One region of the Streptomyces sp. NPDC014801 genome, then DNA from elsewhere that is predicted to be linked to it. Evidence: riboswitches for the same ligand, from Rfam matches in the RefSeq annotation. Region 1 holds a riboswitch; the other holds the start of a gene.
What was found. A riboswitch is a leader RNA that binds a small molecule or an ion and turns the genes downstream of it on or off. The one in region 1 is predicted to bind cyclic di-AMP.

Region 1 (4,804 bases):
CGCCGTCCTGACGGAGGCCGGGCTGGCGCAGGTGGAGCGGGCGGCGCCCGGGCACGTCGAGACCGTGCGCGCCTCGCTCTTCGACCATCTGCGCCCCGAGCAGGTGGGACAGCTGGAGGAGATCTGCGACCGGATCGCCCGGGCGATGCAGGAGTCGACCGCCGAGGACGTCCCGTGGCGACGCCGGTCGGGACCGCCGTCGTGCGGGTGAGACGCGTCACAGGGTGACCGCGCGCCTGTTGCTTCAAGTTTCAAGCAGCAGTAGGGTTCCGGACGAACCTTCTGCTTCAAATCTGAAGCAGTCGTACGGAACGGAACCCGGAGTTCCCGCATGGCCGACACCACCGTTGTCCCCGCCGCCACCCCGCGCGCCCGCGTCCGGGTCCCGCTGACCTTCCCCGACGGCTACCGCGCCGACGCCGAGCTCGTCACCTTCCACGGCCTCGCCGACGGGCGGGAGCACCTCGCCGTCGTCCTCGGGGACCCCGGTGGCGTGCCGCTCGTCCGCCTGCACTCCGAGTGCCTGACCGGGGACGTCTTCGGCTCCGCCCGCTGCGACTGCGGCCCCCAGCTGCGCGAGGCCGTCGAGCGCATCGCCGACCGCGGCGGCATCCTGCTCTACCTGCGCCAGGAAGGGCGCGGCATCGGGCTCTACAACAAGCTCGACGCCTACGCCCTCCAGGACCAGGGCCTGGACACCTACGCCGCCAACGCCGCCCTCGGCCTGCCCGAGGACGCCCGCGACTACACCGCCGCCGCGCAGATGCTCACCGCCCTCGGGATCGGCACGCTGGACCTGCTGTCCAACAATCCCGACAAGGCCGGCCAGCTGCGCGCCCTCGGGCTCGACGTCCGCGACCGGGTCCCGACCGGTGTCTTCCCCACCCCGCACAACGTCCGCTACCTGCGCGCGAAGGTGCTGCAGACCCAGCACACGCTGCCGCTCGCGGACCTCACGGAGCGCTGCGTGGTCTGACCGCGAGAGGGGTCGGGCGGGCCCGCCGGGGAACCTCGTCGCGAGCCGCCTCGCGGATGCCGTACACTGGAATCACAACGACGCGGGGTGGAGCAGCTCGGTAGCTCGCTGGGCTCATAACCCAGAGGTCGCAGGTTCAAATCCTGTCCCCGCTACTGAAGGCCGAGGGCCGGAAGCCGAAAGGTTTCCGGCCCTCGGTTTTTTCTCGTCCACCCCCGGCCGCCGCCTTTTTTGGTCTTCCACGGCTCCGGGCGCCGTCTTTCCCTTCCTCCGGCTCCGTGCGCCGTCCTTACCTTCCTCCCCGGCTGCGGCCACCGTCGCCGGTGTCATCCGGTCGGCCCTCACCGCTCGCCGTGCGCGCCCGCACCGGGAAACCTGACAGGCGGAACGACGGCGGACAAGGACGGTGGGAGACGAGCGGTGCGGCCTGCAGACGCGACGGAGGACGGGCCGTACTCCCGGACCGGAGGTGGGCCCTGCACACCCGCCGGTGACACTCCCGTCGTCCTGGACCCCCTGCCGGAGCCCGGGCCGGCAAACGGTCCGGAACCGCGGCCCGACGCGGGACGGCGGGTGTCGTTCGTGCGGGCCTTCGCGCAGGTGCTGCCGGTGCTCCTGATCGTCGTCGGCGGCGTGTACGACTACTGCACCCCGTCGGAGTTCACCGCGGCCCCCTTCTTCACCGCCGCGCCCCTGGTCGCCGCCCCGCTCTACAGCCGGCGCGGCACCGTGGTCACCGGGCTCGCGGCCGTGCTCGTCGTGTTCGCGCTGCACCTCACGCTCGGCATCGTGTGGCACACCGACGCCGTCACCGAACTGGCCACCGTCGCCACCGTCGCCGCCCTGGCCGTGCTCATCAACGCGCTCGCGCGCCGCAGCAGCGAGCAGCTCGCCTCCGCCCGCGAGGTCGCCGAGGCCGCCCAGCGGGCCGTCCTACCCGAACCCGCCGAGCGGATCGGCGGTTTCCAGATCGCCGCCTGCTACGAGGCCGCCCGCGCCGACGCCTTCATCGGCGGCGACCTGTACGCCGTGCAGGACAGCCCGCACGGCGTCCGGCTGATCGTCGGGGACGTGCGCGGCAAGGGCATGGGCGCGGTGGCCGCCGTCGCCGTGGTCATCGGGGCGTTCCGGGAGGCCGCCGAGCAGGAGGCCACTCTGGAGGACGTCGCCCTGCGGCTGGAGCGGGCGCTGTCCCGCGAGGGCGCCCGGCGCGCGGGACTGGACGCCTTCGAGGGGTTCACCACCGCCGTCCTCGCCGAACTCCCGCACGGCGACGGCGTCGTCCGCATCCTCAACCGCGGCCACCCTCCGCCGGTCCTGCTGCACGCGGACGGCACCCTGCGCACGCTGCCGCCCGCCGAACCCGCGCTGCCGCTCGGCATGGGCGAGCTCGGCCCCGGCTCCGACCGGGCCGACGAGACCGGCTTCCCGGGCGGCGCCACCCTGCTGCTGTACACCGACGGCCTCTCCGAGAGCCGTGACCGCCACGGCCGGTTCTACGACGTCGAGGCGCGCCTGGCGGGCCGGGTCGTCGACGAGCCCGGTGCCCTGCTGCAGGCCGTCGCCGACGATGTGCGCCGGCACTCCGGCGGCGGCATGACGGACGACATGGCGCTGCTCGCCGTACGCCGCCCCTGACGGGTCACCCTGGGTGAGCGGGCGAACCCCCTCCGATAACAATTGACGCACCATCACCGAAACCAGGTTTTGAACCTGACGACTGAGGGGCGGTCAAGTCGCCCGGTTTGCACCGGTCGTGGCGTGTAAGTGCCGGCCGGAAAAGTTAATGATCAAGCCGAACGGCTTGGAATCCGACCACCGGGTCTATTAACGTTCGATAACGCAGCGCGGTCGTCCCAGCCGTCACAAGAGACGGCTCCGTGCTCACGCGCCGAATCCCGTAGGGAACCGGGGAACCACCACCTTGGGGTGAATCACGCGGAAGCCGCCGTCCGACGACGAGCGGTATACGCGCGTAGGAGACCTTCCTGCTCCGAACCCGTCAGCTAACCCGGTAGGCGAGACGGAAGGAAAGGAGTACGCCCGCGTGGCGTCCAACCGGCCTGCCCCGACAGCCCCGTTCGTGCCCAGCCAGCACGGCCCCGAGACCCTGGTCTACGGCGGCCACCGCACCGACGAGGGCCCGTGGGAGGAGTGGAATCCCACCGAGGACTCCGTCCGTCCCGTCCGCGGCCGGCACCGCGTCGCCAAGCAGCGCGGCGGACTCGCCCGCAGCTCCACCGTCCTCGGCGTCGGCGTCATCGCCGCCGTCGGCGCGGGCGGCATGGCCAGCGCGAACACCGGCAAGCCGCCGGTGTCCATCTCCATGCCCGACCTGCCCTCCGTCGGCTCGCTGATCTCCGACCACGAGGACGACCGGCCGCAGGGCTCGGCCACCCCGCTCAGCGACATCGCCGCCGGCTCCGACGCCGGCGCGCAGGGCACCACCGACGCCGGCGAGGCGCTGCGCAACCGCATCATGGCGCAGGCCGAGTCGCAGCAGGTCCAGGTCGACGTCAAGGCGCAGGCCGCCGCCGAGGCCGCCGTCGCCCGGCAGGCCGCAGAGGCCGCCGCGAAGGCCGAGAAGGAGGCCGCCGCCAAGGCCGCCGCCGCGAAGGAGAAGGCGGAGGAGGAGGCCAAGAAGAAGGCCGAGGCCGAGCGCCTCGCCGAGCTGGCCAAGCAGTACACGCTGCCGACCTCCTCGTACACGATCACCTCCACCTTCGGCCAGGCCGGCTCCATGTGGTCCTCCGGCTACCACACGGGCCTCGACTTCGCCGCCCCCACCGGCACGCTGATCAAGGCCGTCCACAGTGGCACGATCACCGAGGCGGGCTGGGCCGGCTCCTACGGCTACCGCACGATCCTCACCCTCGACGACGGCACCGAGCTGTGGTTCTGCCACCAGTCGTCGATCAGCGTCAGCGCCGGGCAGAAGGTCGCCACCGGCGACGTCATCGGCCGGGTCGGCGCCACCGGCAACGTGACCGGCCCGCACCTGCACCTGGAGGTCCACCCCGACGGGCAGGCCTCCGGCATCGACCCGATGGCGTGGCTGCGGGACAAGGGCCTCACGCCCTGACCCCTCGCCCGGTTCCTCCCGCCTGACGCCTCGCCCGGTCCCTCACGCCCTGACGCCTCGCCCGGTTCCGCCCGCCTGGCCCTCGCCCGGTTCCCGGTCCCCGGCGGTCCTGACGACACCCCCCCGACGTCAGGGCTGCCGGTCGGGCGTCGCCGGGCGTTCGTGTTTTACATGCTGTTGGTTCGCGTGCGGAATGGGTCGTTCACGCCGGTGCGTTGAAACGGGGCATGACTGCTCTTCGCAAGCTCGGTTCGTCCGACCTCGAGGTCTTCCCGCTCGCCCTCGGCGGCAACGTCTTCGGCTGGACCGCGGACGAGGCGACCTCGTTCGCCGTCCTCGACGCCTACACCGCCGCCGGCGGCAACTTCGTCGACACCGCCGATGCCTACTCCGCCTGGGTCGACGGCAACCAGGGCGGGGAGTCCGAGACGATCATCGGCAAGTGGGTCAAGGCCCGCGGCAACCGCGACGACGTCGTCATCGCCACCAAGGTCAGCCAGCACCCCGAGTACCGGGGCCTGAGCGCCGCGAACATCAAGGCCGCCGCCGACGCCTCCCTGCGCCGCCTCGGCACCGACCGCATCGACCTCTACTACACCCACTACGACCAGCCCGAGGTCCCGGTCGAGGAGATCATCGGCGCGCTGGACGAGCTGGTGCAGGCCGGCAAGGTCCGCCACATCGCCGCCTCCAACATCTCCGCCGAGCGCCTGCGCGCCTCCCTGGAGTTCTCCGACCGCGAGGGC
Region 2 (4,804 bases), on a different contig from region 1:
TCGGTGAGCGAGCCGATCTGGTTGACCTTGACCAGCAGCGCGTTGGCGGCGCCCTCGTCGATGCCGCGCTGGAGGCGCTCGGGGTTGGTGACGAACAGGTCGTCGCCGACGAGCTGGACCTTGTCACCGAGCTTGGCGGTGATGGTCTTCCAGCCCTCCCAGTCGTCCTCGAACAGCGGGTCCTCGATGGAGACCAGCGGGTACGCCTCGACCAGCTCGGCGTAGTACTCGGTCATCTCCTCGGCGGAGCGGTTCTTGCCCTCGAAGACGTAGGAGCCGTCCTTGTAGAACTCGGACGCGGCCACGTCCAGGGCGAGCGCGATCTGCTCGCCGGGGGTGTAGCCGGCCTCCTTGATGGCCTCGAGGATGAGGTCGAGGGCCTCGCGGTTGGAGCCGAGGTTCGGGGCGAAGCCGCCCTCGTCGCCGAGGCCGGTGGACAGGCCCTTGGACTTCAGGACCTTCTTCAGGGTGTGGTAGACCTCGGCACCCCAGCGCAGGGCCTCGGAGAAGGACTCCGCGCCGATCGGGGCGATCATGAACTCCTGGATGTCCACGTTGGAGTCGGCGTGCGAGCCGCCGTTCAGGATGTTCATCATCGGCACCGGCAGCAGGTGCGCGTTCGGGCCGCCCAGGTAGCGGAACAGCGGCAGGTCGCTGGCCTCGGAGGCGGCGTGCGCGACGGCGAGCGAGACGCCGAGGATGGCGTTGGCGCCGAGGGAGCCCTTGTTGTCGGTGGCGTCCAGGTCGAACATGGCCTGGTCGATCAGGCGCTGCTCGGTGGCGTCGTAGCCGACCAGCTCCGGGCCGATCTGCTCGATGACCGCGAGGACGGCCTTCTCGACACCCTTGCCCTGGTACCGGTTGGAGTCGCCGTCGCGGAGCTCGATGGCCTCGAAGGCGCCCGTCGAGGCGCCGGACGGGACGGCGGCACGGCCGGTGCTGCCGTCGTCGAGGCCGACCTCGACCTCGACCGTGGGGTTGCCTCGGGAGTCCAGGATTTCCCGGGCTACGACGACGTCGATGGACGGCACGAGCATCTCCTTCGTGGATGTGACGCTGAAAGTGCGGGGCTGGTGAGCCTTGCGACTAGAGCCTAACCGCCCCGGGGCCATCGGCCAGCCGACCGCCCGGCCCGTGGACAGACAGACCGTACCTATTGTTCACCGTCGGAACAAAGGGGGGTGGGCTTTCTTCTGAACTCCACAAGACAAAGCCCCGCCCCGGTGCGTACGGGGGAAGACGCACCGGGGCGGGGAGCCCGTGGGGACGGGGAGCGGCCCTTGGACTGCGGGCTGCGGGCTGCGGGCTGCGGCTTACTTCAGGTGCAGCTGCTGGCCGGGGAAGATGAGGTTGGCGTCCTCGACGATGTCCTTGTTCAGGTCGAACAGCTTCTTCCAGCCACCCTGCACGTGGTGCTTCGTGGCGATGGAGCTGAGGGTGTCGCCGGTGACGACCTTGTACTCGCCGTCGCCCTTCTTGACCTTCTTGCCGGTCGGGGTGGTGACGGTCTTGGTGGACTTCTGGGTCTTGGCGGCCGGGCGCTCGGCGGAGCGGGAGGCGCTCTGCTGCTCCGTGGAGCGGGTGGTCGTGCTGCTCTGGCCGCTGCTCTGCGAGGTGCTGCCGCCACCGCTGTACGGGGTGCTCGACAGGCCCTTGCCGCAGACCGGCCAGGCGCCCTTGCCCTGCGAGGCGAGGACCTTCTCGGCGACGGCTATCTGCTGCGCCTTGGAGGCCTGGTTGGCCTGCGGGGCGTAGGCGGTGCCGCCGTACGCGGCCCAGGTGGAGGCGGAGAACTGCAGGCCGCCGTAGTAGCCGTTGCCGGTGTTGATGGACCAGTTGCCGCCGGACTCGCACTGGGCGACCGCGTCCCACTCGGAGGCGGTGGCGGCGGAGGCGTTGCCGGCCGCCATCAGCGGGGCGGCGACGGCGGCGCCGGTGACACCGGCGAGCGCGATGACGCGGGTGGTCTTGGACGGACGACGGTGCTTGCCCTTGCCGGAAAACAGCATGGATGGATCCCCTCACCGACGCCTGCGAGGTGAGCTGTCGGGTTCGGGCCGGTTGAGTTGCCCGGCCACCCCTCCCCTGGGAGGCGTGGCTTCACCCCTAGCCGCTCCGGCTCAACTGCCGGGCGCGGCGCTTACCTTGGGTCCCCCGCTCCTGCCTGCGGCGCGTGACGCGACGACTGTTCCCGTGCGGCCGCTGGCAGGATTCGGCGTTGCGGCCGGCCGGGGCTCGCGGTGGCGAGCGGTCACGACCGTAGACACGCGTTCGGCCGAATTTCAAAGACGATCACGGCTTCTGAGACTCATCCCACACTTTCACCAAACCGGACATTCGCCTCTAAAACCGGGCGTCAACTACCGCTGCATTTCGCCCGTTTCGCCCCCGAAGGTCAGTGTCTGACCGGGGACGATGTGGCTCGGGTCGGCGCCGATGGCCTCCCGGTTCTGCGCGTACAGCGCGCGCCACCCACCCTCGACGTCAAGGGAGTCGGCGATGGAGGTGAGGCTGTCGCCGTCGCGCACGGTGTAGCGCGAGGCGTGCTTGCCGGCCGTGGGCGCCGCGCTCGCCTCGGCCGCGTCCTCCTGGGCGCTGACGCCGCGATGACGACCGCCACCGCCGAGCGCACCGGTGTCGACGAGCCCCGAAGAGCCGACGATCTGGCGCAGGTTGTCCGGATCGTCGTCGTTTGCGGCACCCGTGGAGGCGCTGCCGGACGGCTGGGCCGCTCCGGTGCCGGAGCCGGCGGGCGTACCCGCCTCGGCCGTGCCGCCCGCGGTGGGGGCGGAGGACGACGGGGTGTCAGACGGCGTTCCGGAGGCGCCCGTGGAGGGCTGGGTGGACGGCGTGCCGGACGACGTTCCGGAGGAGTCGGACAAGCCGGGCGAGTCCACCGAACCGGAGGTACCGGAGGATCCGGAGGAACCGGTGGAACCGGTCGAGGAGGAGGAGCCGGTCGAACCGGACGAGGCCGAGCCGCCGCCCGTCGTGTCGCCGGGCACGCCCGTGTCGACGTCCGCCGAGGAGGAGTCCTCCCCGAGGCCCGAACTGATGCCGCACAGCGTCCAGTGGCCGGCGCCCTCGGCCGCGAGGACCTTCTCGGCCACGGCTATCTGCTGCGAGCGGCTGGCGAGGTCCGGCCGGGCGGCGTACTCCAGGCCGCCGTGGCTCTCCCAGTCGTCCTGCGACAGGTGCAGACCGCCGAAGAGGCCGATGCCGGGGTTGTCGCTCCAGCGCCCGCCGCTCTCGCACTCGGCCACCTTGTCCCAGGTGGCGCCGTCGGCCGCGTGGGCGCTGGCCGCGCCGAGCAGCGGGATGGCGATGGCGGAGCCGGTCACTCCGGCCGCGACGAGGAGTGCCGGAGCCTGACGGGGGCGACGGTGACGACCGTTCCCGGAGAGCATGCGGGGACCTTTCGCGAGACAGCAGTGACCGGCGCGACGCCCGAGGTACCGGCGTCGCGCTGACGAGTGAACGTATCGGCAGACGATCGTCAGTCACAAGTTCATGCCGCGCAGATCACGTGAAGATCACAGAGTTGAAGGCGTGTCACGTTTGTGGTGACGGACCGTCACAAGCACCATGGGCTCTGCACGACCGGTGGGGGTGACCTGGGGGCTTTCCGGCCAGGAGGACACGTTGTACCGGCACACCCGACTGCCCGGCGCGTCCGCCGGCTACCTCGCCGCCCGTGAGGAACTCCGGCTCGCCGAGATCGAGCTGATGCGCCACCGCGAGAGGGTCGCGGCGCAGCGCCGGGCCCTGCCCGCGGGGCCCGCGGTGGAGGACTACGTCTTCCTGGAGGGACCCGCCGACCTCGCCGCCGGCGACGAACCCGTCCGCGAGGTCCGGCTGAGCGAGCTGTTCACCGCGCCGGACCGGGCGCTCGTCGTCTACCACTTCATGTACGGCAAGCGGCAGACCAGCCCCTGCCCCATGTGCACGCTGTGGATCGACGGCTTCGACGGCGTCGCCCGCCACCTCGCACAGAACGCCGACTTCGTCGTCGTCGCGGCCGCCGGCCCGGCCGCCCTGCGCCGGCACGCCCGCGACCGGGGCTGGTCCCGGCTGCGGCTGCTCAGCTGCGGGGACAGCACCTTCCAGTACGACCTCGGCGCCGAGGACGAGGACGGGGCGCAGGACTCCACCGTGTCCGTCTTCACCCGGGACGGCGACGGCACGGTCCGTCACTTCTACTCCGCGCACCCGCGGATGGGCGAGGACATCCAGCAGCGCGGCATCGACCTGCTCAACCCGGTCTGGCACCTGCTCGACCTCACCCCCCGCGGGCGCGGCGACTGGTACGCGGGCCTCGACTACTGAGCGCGCGCCGGGGTGAACTCCACCGGCAGCGTGCGCAGGCCCCGCATGATGAGCCCGCCGCGCCAGCGCAGGTCCGCCGGGTCGGCCGCGAGCCGCAGGTCGGGCAGCCGGGTGAGCAGCGTGGCGAGCGCGGCCTGGCCCTCCAGGCGGGCCAGCGGGGCGCCCAGGCAGTAGTGGATGCCGTGCCCGTAGCCGAGGTGCTGGTTGTCGCGGCGGGCCAGGTCCAGCACGTCCGGGTCGGGGAAGCGGGCGGGGTCGCGGTCGGCGGCGGCCAGCACCACCAGGACGGGGTCGCCGGGCGCGATGTCCTGGCCCCCGATGCGCAGCGGTTCGGTGGCGAAGCGCCAGGTCGCCAGCTCCACCGGGCCGTCGAAGCGCAGCAGTTCCTCCACCCCGCTCTCCAGCAGCGCGCGCTCGCCGCGGGCCAGGGACTCCTGCAGCAGCTGCCGCTGCCCGGGGTGGGTGAGCAGGGCGTAGG

Region 2: another riboswitch for cyclic di-AMP. It lies ahead of ACF1AL_RS28215 (transglycosylase family protein); the one in region 1 lies ahead of ACF1AL_RS33595 (M23 family metallopeptidase).

The regions. Positions count from the first base shown of each region.
Region 1 is NZ_JBIBXG010000015.1:221,958-226,761, forward strand. It holds gene ACF1AL_RS33575 (MarR family winged helix-turn-helix transcriptional regulator) at 1-211, shown strand, start outside; gene ribA (GTP cyclohydrolase II) at 332-976, shown strand; tRNA gene ACF1AL_RS33585 (tRNA-Met) at 1,058-1,131, shown strand; gene ACF1AL_RS33590 (PP2C family protein-serine/threonine phosphatase) at 1,397-2,614, shown strand; cyclic di-AMP (ydaO/yuaA leader) riboswitch at 2,856-3,012, shown strand; gene ACF1AL_RS33595 (M23 family metallopeptidase) at 3,024-4,058, shown strand; gene ACF1AL_RS33600 (aldo/keto reductase) at 4,286-4,804, shown strand, end outside.
Region 2 is NZ_JBIBXG010000012.1:89,398-94,201, forward strand. It holds gene eno (phosphopyruvate hydratase) at 1-1,031, opposite strand, end outside; gene ACF1AL_RS28215 (transglycosylase family protein) at 1,314-2,009, opposite strand; cyclic di-AMP (ydaO/yuaA leader) riboswitch at 2,014-2,182, opposite strand; gene ACF1AL_RS28220 (transglycosylase family protein) at 2,361-3,407, opposite strand; gene ACF1AL_RS28225 (DUF899 family protein) at 3,643-4,326, shown strand; gene ACF1AL_RS28230 (cytochrome P450) at 4,320-4,804, opposite strand, start outside.